Regions from separate parts of the Chromobacterium sp. INPA-IVC genome, predicted to be linked through region 2. Evidence: predicted binding sites of a transcription regulator. Region 2 holds the regulator's gene; the other holds the start of a gene.
The links. The regulator sigma-54, encoded in region 2, starts transcription at its own class of promoters, with help from an activator protein. The targets are predictions, from matches to a motif close to CTGGCACGCTTCATGCTT.

Region 1 (5,048 bases), on a different contig from region 2:
GGATCACGTTGAGGCGGTGGTACAGGTCTTCGCGGAACTGGCCGTCGCGCACCCGCTGTTCCAGGTTCTGGTGGGTGGCGGCGATCACCCGCACATTGGCCTTGATCGGGGTGTGGCCGCCGACGCGGTAGAAGTGGCCGTCGGACAGCACCCGCAGCAGCCGGGTCTGCAGCTCGGTCGGCATGTCGCCGATCTCGTCCAGGAACAGCGTGCCGCCTTCGGCTTCCTCGAAGCGGCCGCGACGCGTGGCCAGCGCGCCGGTGAAGGCGCCTTTCTCATGGCCGAACAGCTCCGATTCCAGCAGATCTTTCGGTATCGCCGCGGTATTGAGCGCGATGAAGGGCTTGCCGGCGCGCACCGAGTGGCGGTGCAGCGCCTCGGCCACCCGCTCCTTGCCGGTGCCGGATTCGCCGGTGATCAGCACGGTGACGTTGGACTGGGCCAGCCGGCCGATGGCGCGGAACACGTCCTGCATCGCCGGGGCCTGGCCCAGCAGCACCGGCATCGCTTCCGGGCTGTCGGCGCCGGCGTCCTGCGCCTCGCTCTCGGCCAGCGCGCGCTCGATCAGCAGCACCGCCTGGTCGATGTCGAAGGGCTTGGGCAGGTACTCGAAGGCGCCGCCCTGGAAGGCCGACACCGCGGAGTCCAGGTCGGAGTGGGCGGTCATGATGATCACCGGCAACTGCGGATGCTCGGTTTTCACCTTGGCCAGGAATTTCAGGCCGTCGGTGCCCGGCATGCGGATGTCGGAAATGATGGCCTGCGGCTTGTCGTCGTACAGCGCGTTGAGCGCGTCGTCGGCGCTGGCGAAGCTGTCGAAGGCGATGCCGGCGCGGGTCAGCGCCTTTTCCAGCACCCAGCGTATCGCCTTGTCGTCGTCTATGATCCAGACCGGCTTGGCCATGGCGTTTCTCCTCGTGTTCTTTTGTCGTTATCCGGCTTCGCCGCCGAAGGGCAGCAGCACGGTGAAGCAGGTCTGGCCCGGCCGAGAGTCGAACTCTATGCTGCCGCCGTGCTGGTGGACGAAGGCCTGGGCCAAGGTCAGCCCCAGGCCGGTGCCTTCGGCGCGGCCGGTGACCAGCGGGTAGAAGATGTGGTCGCGGATGTCGTCGGGAATGCCGGGGCCATCGTCGACGATCTGCAATTTCAGTGCCAGCTGGTGGCGTTTGCGCGCCAGCGTGATCTGCCGCGCCACCCGGGTGCGCAGCGTGATGCGTCCCTGGCCGCGCAGCGCCTGCACCGCGTTGTTGACGATGTTGAGCACCACCTGGATCAGCTGTTCCTTGTCGGCGGACAGCAGCGGCAAGCTGGTGTCGTAGTCGCGGACCACGGCGAGGCCTTGCGGATGCTGGGCCAGCGCGATGCTGCGCACCCGCTCCAGCACCTCGTGGATGTTGATCGGCCCGCGGTTGTGGCTGCGGTGCGGCGCCAGCAGGCGGTCCACCAGCGTCTGCAGCCGCAGCGCCTCCTCGGTGATCACCTCGGTGTATTCCTTCAGCTCCGGCCGGTCGGCCAGCTCGTGCTCCAGCAGCTGCGCCGCGCCGCGGATGCCGCCCAGCGGGTTCTTGATCTCATGCGCCAGATTGCGGATCAGCTCGCGGTTGGCCTGGTGCTGCATCAGCGAGCGCTCTTCGTTGGCGATCTTCAGCTGCTGGTCCAGCGGCCTGAGCTCGATCAGCGCCTGGCAGCCTTCGACATCGATCGGCGTGATCGACAGCATCACGTGCAGCGCCGCGTCGTTGTGCAGCGGCTTCAGCTCCAGGTCGTGCTCGATGTAGCTGGCGCCCTGGCCGAGCGCGGTGGAGAGCGCCTGGAGCAGTTCGGGGCAGGGCTGGAACAGGTCGGGCAGCGCGTGGCGCAGCAACTCGCGGCTGCCCAGCGCCAGCAGGTTTTCGCAGGCGGGATTGACGAAGCGCAGCGCGGCGTCGGCGTCGCAGATCAGCACCGGGGTGTCCAGGAGCTCCAGTCCGGCAAAGCTGGGTATCGTCATGGGATGGCTTGGATGGTGGTGTCGCGCTGAACGCAGCAATAAGCGCGCCAGCCCGTAGGACCGCGCCGCGGGGCGCGGACGCGCGTCCTGGCTCAAGTGTGCACCATAATGGTGCGTATGGCTATGGCAGGCCGAGTTCCTTCTTCAGAGCCTGGACGTTCTTTTCGCGGTCGGTGACTTCGTTCTGCAGTTTTTGCACCCGGTCCAGATACTTCTGGTAGTTGCGGGCCTCGTCTCCCAGCCGCACCGCCTTGCCTTCATCCAGCGCCTTCTTGGCGGCGTCCAGCGCCTTGGCTTCGTTGGACAGCTCCTGCTCCAGTATCTTTTTGCGGCCGCCGTCGCGCTGCTTCTGGGTATCGGCGTCCACATTGGGATAGCCGCCGGACGCGGCGGGCTTGCCGGCGGAGGCGCCGTTGTTCTTGGCGCGCTGGCTGGGATAGGACGACAGCGGATTCAGCTTGATCGGCTGCGCGCCGCGGATCGGCACATTGGTGTAGGTGACGTTGCCTTGCGGGTCGACGTACTTGTAGATGGTGGCCGCCTGGGCCGCCCCGCAGGCCAGCAGCAAGCAGAGTGCGAATGTCTTCATCGTCCGGATACAGGGTGTGGATCGCCCTTGCATGATAAGCAAATCGGGCCGCCGCGTCATTTATGCGAGAGCAAGAAAAACGGCAGCCTGGGCTGCCGTTCCAATTGACGCGTTTTCTGCTTACAGCGAGTAGTACATCGCGAATTCCACCGGGTGGGTGGTCATGCGGGCCAGGTTGACTTCCTGCATCTTCAGTTCGATGTAGGCGTCGATCCACTCGTTGGAGAACACGCCGCCGCGGGTCAGGAACTCGCGGTCCTTGTCCAGCGCGGCCAGCGCTTCGTCCAGGCTGGCGCACACGGTCGGGATCAGCTTGTCTTCTTCCGGCGGCAGGTCGTACAGGTTCTTGTCCGCGGCGTCGCCCGGGTGGATCTTGTTCTGGATGCCGTCCAGGCCGGCCATCAGCAGCGCGGAGAAGCACAGGTACGGGTTGGCCAGCGGATCCGGGAAGCGCGCTTCGATGCGGCGGCCCTTCGGGCTGGCCACGTGCGGGATGCGGATCGAGGCGGAGCGGTTCTTGGCCGAGTAGGCCAGCTTCACCGGCGCTTCGTAGTGCGGCACCAGGCGCTTGTAGGAGTTGGTGCCCGGGTTGGTGATCGCGTTCAGCGCCTTGGCGTGCTTGATGATGCCGCCGATGTAGTACAGCGCGGTGTCGGACAGGCCGGCGTAGCCTTCGCCCGCGAACAGGTTCTTGCCGTCCTTCCAGATGGATTGGTGGACGTGCATGCCGGAACCGTTGTCGCCGACGATGGGCTTGGGCATGAAGGTGGCGGTCTTGCCGTAGCTGTGGGCGACGTTGTGCACCACGTACTTCAGGATCTGGGTCCAGTCGGCGCGCTGGGTCAGCGTGCTGAACTTGGTGCCGATCTCGTTCTGGCCGGCGGTGGCCACTTCGTGGTGGTGCACTTCAACCGGCACGCCCAGTTCTTCCAGCAGCAGCACCATCGCGGAGCGGATGTCCTGCGAGGAGTCCACCGGCGGCACCGGGAAGTAGCCGCCCTTGATGCCCGGGCGGTGGCCCATGTTGCCGCCTTCGAATTCCTCGGCGGACGCCCATGCGGCTTCCTCGGCCTTGATCTTGACGAAGCAGCCGGACATGTCGGCGCCCCAGGTGATGCTGTCGAAGATGAAGAATTCCGGCTCCGGGCCGAAGTAGGCGGTGTCACCGTGGCCGGATGCCTTCAGGTAGGCTTCGGCGCGCTTGGCGATGGAGCGCGGGTCGCGGTCGTAGCCCTTGCCGTCGGCCGGATCGATCACGTCGCAGTGCATGAACACGGTCGGCTCGTCGAAGAACGGATCGAGGCGGGCGGTGGCAGGGTCGGCCATCAGCAGCATGTCGGAAGCCTGGATGCCTTTCCAGCCGGCGATGGAGGAGCCGTCGAAGGCGTGGCCGCGCTCGAACCACTCGTCGGCGTCTTCCAGCAGCACATGCGCCGGGATGGAGACGTGCTGTTCTTTGCCGCGGGTGTCGGTGAAGCGCAGATCGACAAATTTGACGTCGTTTTCTTGGATCAGTTTGACTACGTCGGCTACTGCCATGTTTTATCTCCTGGAAGGCAACGGGCACCCAAGGGCAAGTGCGTGAAAATTTTGGTACGTCCCCGGCAAGCAGGAAGCGTGCCAGCCTCTGAAACGCTGCTGCTGCATTGTGTCATAGCCGCTTTGGCTTATCCAGCCGGCTGGAATGACTGAGCTTGAACCAATCTGGTGCCTCGATCCGGGCGGTGCACCGATGTGGTGCAATTTGCCAGTCATGCCGGGCGGGTCGATAATCGCCAACATAAGCCCGAAGTGTTGCAGGAGGAAAACAGATGAGCAGAATGAAACTGATTCTGGAGGCCGCGCACCAGCGCGCCGAACAGTTGGGCCTGTCCTACAGCGGAGCGGTGCTGCCCGACGAGGCCTATGAATTGATGCAAGGCCTGCCCAAGGCGGTGCTGCTGGACGTGCGCAGCCATGCGGAGTGGCAATTCGTCGGCACCGTGCCCGGCGCGGTGAACATCGAATGGCGCAGCTATCCCGGCATGGAGCCGAATCCCAACTTTCTGGCCCAGTTGACTCATCAGGTGGACCCGGAGGCGGTGCTGTTGGTGATCTGCCGTTCCGGCGCCCGTTCCGATCAAGTGGCGCGGCTGGCGGCGGACAACGGCTACAGCGAGGTGTACAACGTGCTGGAAGGCTTCGAGGGCGACCGCGACGGCGACGGCCACCGCAACTCGGTCGGCGGCTGGCGCTGGCGCGGCCTGCCGTGGGTGCAGGGTTGAGCGCAGTCCTTGTCCGAGGCGGTTGAAGTTTGCGGCGTTAAGCGGCAAAGTGTGGGGTGAACCCGCAGCTTCGATCTGTCGACAAAGCCACGACGCGCCGTACGGCGCATTCCCGATGGGCGCGCGCCCGGTTTCAGGGCGCGCCGGGAGGTTTTGTCGGCGGCGCCTTGGCCGCACAAAACATATCGCATTTTGGAAAGCCGGA
Region 2 (5,048 bases):
CCTCACCGTCACCAACCTGAAAAAGCGCTTCAAGAAGCGCACCGTGGTCAAAGACGTGTCGCTCAGCATCGAGAGCGGCGAAGTCGTCGGCCTGCTCGGTCCCAACGGCGCCGGCAAGACCACCAGCTTCTACATGATCGTCGGCCTGATCGGCGCCGACGACGGCGACATCCGCCTGGACGACGCGTCCATCACCCACTACCCGATCCATCAGCGCGCCCAGCTCGGCCTCGGCTACCTGCCGCAGGAGGCGTCCATCTTCCGCCGCATGACGGTGGAAGAGAACATCGCCGCCATCCTGGAAATCTCCGGCCTCAAGGGCAAGGAGCTGGAGAAAGAGCTGGACCTGCTGCTGGACGACCTCAACATCGGCCACCTGCGCGACAGCAACGCGCTGTCGCTGTCCGGCGGCGAGCGCCGCCGGGTGGAGATCGCCCGCGTGCTGGCCACCCGCCCGCGCTTCATCCTGCTGGACGAGCCGTTCGCCGGCGTGGACCCGATCGCGGTGATCGACATCCAGAAGATCATCTCCTTCCTGAAGGAGCGCGGCATCGGCGTGCTAATCACCGACCACAACGTGCGCGAGACGCTGCGCATCTGCGACCGCGCCTACATCATCAGCGACGGCTCGGTGCTGGCCTCCGGCGAGCCGGAAGAACTGGTCAACAACGAGAGAGTGCGCGAGGTCTACCTCGGCGAGCACTTCCATCTGTAAACGATGAAACAGGCACTTCAGCTCAAGGTATCCCAGCAACTGACGCTGACGCCGCAGCTGCAGCAATCGATCAAGTTGCTGCAACTGTCCACGCTGGACCTGCAGACGGAGGTGGAGCGTTTCCTGCTGGACAATCCGCTGTTGGAGCGCGGCGACGAGCCCCGCGACGGCGAAGCCGCGGCCGACAGCGCGGAGCAGCCCGAAAGCGCGGCCGAGCCGCAAGAGGCGGATGGACGCGACGACAGCGCCGGCGAGCTACTAGATTGGGGCGCGGGCAGCCGCAGGGGGGACGACGACGACTTCGACCCCATGCTCAACGTGCCCTGCCCGGTCAGCCTGCGCGAACACCTGCTGACCCAATTGAGCGAGATCGCCCTCTCCGACCGCGACCGCGCGGTGATGCGCCTGCTGATCGAGGAGCTGGACGACGACGGCTACCTGCCGCTGGAGCTGGACGAGCTGGCCGGCAACCTGCCGCTGGAGCTGGAGCTGGAAGTCGACGAGCTGGCCGTGGGCCTCAAGCTGCTGCAGCAATTCGATCCCGCAGGCGTCGGCGCCCGCTCGCTGGCAGAATCGCTGACGCTTCAGCTGCAGCGCCTTCCCGGCGGCGAGCCCGGGCACGCGCTGGCGCTGGCCATCGTCCGCGAGCACCTGGCCCTGCTCGGCGGCCGCGACTACGCCAAGCTGAAAAAGCTGCTGCGCTGCGACGACGCGGCGCTGCGCGGCGCGCAGGCGCTGATCGCCCGCCTCAACCCGCACCCGGCCACCGGCTTCGGCCACGGCGACATCCATTACGTGATTCCCGACATCAGCGTGCGCAAGCTGCGCGGCCGCTGGGCGGCCGAGCTCAATCGCGCGGCGATGCCCCGCCTGCGAGTCAACCGGCTGTACGAGCGCATGCTGGCCGACCAGCGCGCCGGCGGCGAAATGTCCGGCCGTTTGCAGGAGGCGCGCTGGCTGGTCAAGAACATCCAGCAACGGTTTGACACCATACTCAAAGTGGCGGAAGCTATCGTTGAGCGCCAGCAATCGTTCTTTGAGCACGGCGAAGTGGCGATGCGCCCGCTGATCCTGCGGGACATCGCGGAAGAACTGGGCCTGCACGAATCCACCGTTTCCCGATCCACCAGCCAGAAATACCTGCTTTGTTCGCGGGGCTTGTTCGAACTCAAGTATTTCTTCGGCAGTTCGCTGGAAACTGAAAGCGGCGGAGAGTGCTCCGCCACGGCGATCAAGGCCCATATCCGCGGCATGATAGACGCCGAGGACCGCGCGAAGCCGTTGTCCGACAGCGCCATCGCCGACGCGCTGGCCAAGCAGGGAATACAGGTTGCCAGACGCACCGTAGCCAAGTATCGTGAAGCCATGCAGATTCCGGCGGTGAATCTGCGCAAGGCACTGTAGGGCGCCTCAAGAATACAATGCCGCCCGGCAACCCGACCGGGTGGTCAACACCAGAAGGAGCTAGGGTATGAACCTCAAAGTAACTGGCCTGCACCTGGAAGTCACCCCGTCGCTGCGCGAATACATCGAGAACAAGCTCGAGCGCATTACCCGCCATGTCGACCACGTGATCGATATCTCCGTCACCCTGTCGGTGGACAAGCTGGTCCAGAAGGCTGAAGTCAATGTGCACCTGTCCGGCAAGGACATCCACATCGAAGCTTCCGAGGCCGACCTCTACGCCGCCATCGACCTCCTGATGGACAAGCTGGACCGCCAAGTCCTGAAGTACAAGGAAAAGCTGACCGAGCACCGCGCGCTGGGCTCGGGCGAAGCGTCTCAGACCCAGGCCACGCTGTAAGGCCTAGCTGAAGACAACGGGAGCCTGACGGTTCCCGTTTTTCTTTGCGCTTGCCGGTTTTCAGTACTATCAAGGCAACGTAGAATTCACAGTTTCACCCCAAGAGCCGCATGCATAATCCAACATGACTCTCATCGGCAAGATCCTGACCCCGGACCATATCCTGCTGGATCTGGACGTCGCCAGCAAGAAGCGGGTGTTCGAACAAGTGGGGCTGCTCGTGGAGAATACCCGCGGCATCGCCCGCAGCGAGGTTTTCGACAGCCTGTTCAGCCGTGAAAAACTGGGCTCCACCGGACTCGGCCAGGGCGTGGCCATTCCCCACGGCCGCGCGCGCGGCCTCAAGGAAGCCACTGGCGTGTTCATCCGCCTGAAGGCGCCCATTCCCTTCGACGCGCCGGACGGCAAGCCGGTGCAATGCCTGTTCGTGCTGCTGGTCCCCGAGCACGCCACCGACCTGCACCTGCAGGTGCTGTCGGAGCTGGCGCAGCTGTTCTCCAGCCGCCAGATGCGCGAGCAGATGCTGGGCACCGGCGCGCGCGACGAACTGTACAAGCTGCTTTGCGAATGGACGCCCCATGCCTAGCATCACCGTGCGCCGGCTGTATCAGGAAAACCAGCAGAAGCTGAATCTGACTTGGGTCGCCGGCACCGGCGGCTCCGACAACGTGATCGGCAACGACGACCAGCGCCCGACGCTGGCCCTGGTCGGCCACCTGAACTTCATCCACCCCAACCGGGTGCAAGTGCTGGGCCTCGCCGAGGTCGACTACCTGAACAAACTGGAGCAGTCGGCGGCCAAGACCGCGCTGGACCAGCTGTTCCACAAGAGCATGTCGGTGGTGATGGTCACCAACAACCAGCCGGTGCCCCGGCTGCTGCGCGACTACTGCCACAGCCACAACGTGCCCCTGATGTGCAGCACGCTGGAAAGCCCGTACCTGATGGACGTGCTGCGGATCTACCTGGCCCGCGCGCTGGCGGTGTCGACCGTGCTGCACGGCGTGTTCCTCGACGTGTTCGAGATCGGCGTGCTGATCATGGGCGACTCCGCGATGGGCAAGAGCGAGCTGGCGCTGGAGTTGATCTCCCGCGGCCACGGCATGGTGGCCGATGACGCCGTCGAGCTGTACCGCATCGGCCCAGATACGCTGGAAGGCCGCTGCCCGCCGCTGCTGCGCGACTTCCTGGAAGTGCGCGGCCTCGGCATCCTCAACATCCGCACCATCTTCGGCGAGACCGCGGTCCGCCCCAAGAAGGTGCTGAAACTGATCATCCATCTGGTCAAGGCCAACGACCAGGCGATGCAGGCGCTGGATAGGCTGAACATCCAGTCCGAGACCCAGGACATCATCGGCGTCACCGTGCGCAAGGTAGTGCTGCCCGTGGCCGCCGGCCGCAACCTGGCGGTGCTGGTGGAGGCCGCCGTGCGCAACTACATCCTGCAGCTGCGCGGCATCGACAGCACCCGCGAATTCATCGAACGCCACACCAATTTCTTGCGAGACCAGGAAAATGCGCCTGATATTGATTAGCGGCCTGTCCGGTTCCGGCAAGTCGGTGGCACTGCGCGCGCTGGAAGACTCGGGCTTCTACTGCGTGGACAACCTGCCCGCCACCATGCTGCCGGAAGCGATGGCGATGTATGCCGACTTCGGCTACAAGGACATCGCCATCAGCGTGGACACCCGCTCCGGCCCCACGCTGGGCGCGCTGCCCAAGGTGGTGGAATCCCTGAAGGCCCAAGGCATCGATGTGCGGCTGCTGTTCCTGGAGGCCAAGCCGGAAACCCTGGTCAAACGCTTCTCCGAAACCCGTCGCCGCCATCCCCTGTCCGACACCGGCATCACGGTGGAGGAAAGCATATTGCTGGAACAGGAAATGCTGGCCGAGGTGCTGGAGCTGGGCACCCGCATCGACACCAGCGAGCTGTCCGCCAACGCCCTCAGAAGCTGGGTGCGCGAACTGGTAGACGCCGACAGCAACCAGCTGACGCTGATCTTCGAATCGTTCGGCTTCAAGCACGGCGTGCCGCAGGACGCGGATTTCGTCTTCGACGCCCGCTGCCTGCCCAACCCCTATTACGATCCGCAGCTGCGCCCGTTCACCGGCCGCGACCAACCCATCATCGACTTCTTCGCCGGCCACCAGGAAGTGGCCGAGATGATAGCCGACATCCAGGCGATGATCGCCAAGTGGCTGCCCTGCTACGGCAAGGAAAACCGCAGCTACCTGACGGTGGCCGTCGGCTGCACCGGCGGCCAGCACCGCTCGGTGTACATCATCGAGAATCTGGCGCGCGCCTTTCCCGACCGCCAGGTATTGGTCCGCCACCGCCAGCTTTACCGCGAACACTGACCATCGGCGGGGCCCGCCGCCCTGCCCGTCCAGCCCGGCTGGAGAAAGAAGCCGATGACCCGCAAGACCGTCACCGTCGCCCTCACCGGCGCCTCGGGCCTGCCTTACGGCCTGCGCCTGATCGAGGCCCTGCTCGCCGCCGGCGCGCGGGTGTGGGTGTTGTATTCCCAA

Region 1: a site for sigma-54 is predicted at 2,024-2,041, ahead of glnL (nitrogen regulation protein NR(II)). Genes of this name have one in related genera too.

Annotation. Positions count from the first base shown of each region.
Region 1 covers NZ_JBTNLS010000004.1:84,741-89,788, reverse strand. The annotation lists gene ntrC (nitrogen regulation protein NR(I)) at 1-904, opposite strand, end outside; gene glnL (nitrogen regulation protein NR(II)) at 932-1,990, opposite strand; gene ACX17K_RS08030 (DUF4124 domain-containing protein) at 2,112-2,579, opposite strand; gene glnA (type I glutamate--ammonia ligase) at 2,700-4,118, opposite strand; gene ACX17K_RS08020 (rhodanese-like domain-containing protein) at 4,391-4,843, shown strand.
Region 2 covers NZ_JBTNLS010000006.1:216,254-221,301, forward strand. The annotation lists gene lptB (LPS export ABC transporter ATP-binding protein) at 1-715, shown strand, start outside; gene ACX17K_RS12750 (RNA polymerase factor sigma-54) at 719-2,119, shown strand; gene hpf (ribosome hibernation-promoting factor, HPF/YfiA family) at 2,187-2,519, shown strand; gene ptsN (PTS IIA-like nitrogen regulatory protein PtsN) at 2,644-3,105, shown strand; gene hprK (HPr(Ser) kinase/phosphatase) at 3,098-4,054, shown strand; gene rapZ (RNase adapter RapZ) at 4,035-4,877, shown strand; gene ACX17K_RS12775 (flavin prenyltransferase UbiX) at 4,932-5,048, shown strand, end outside.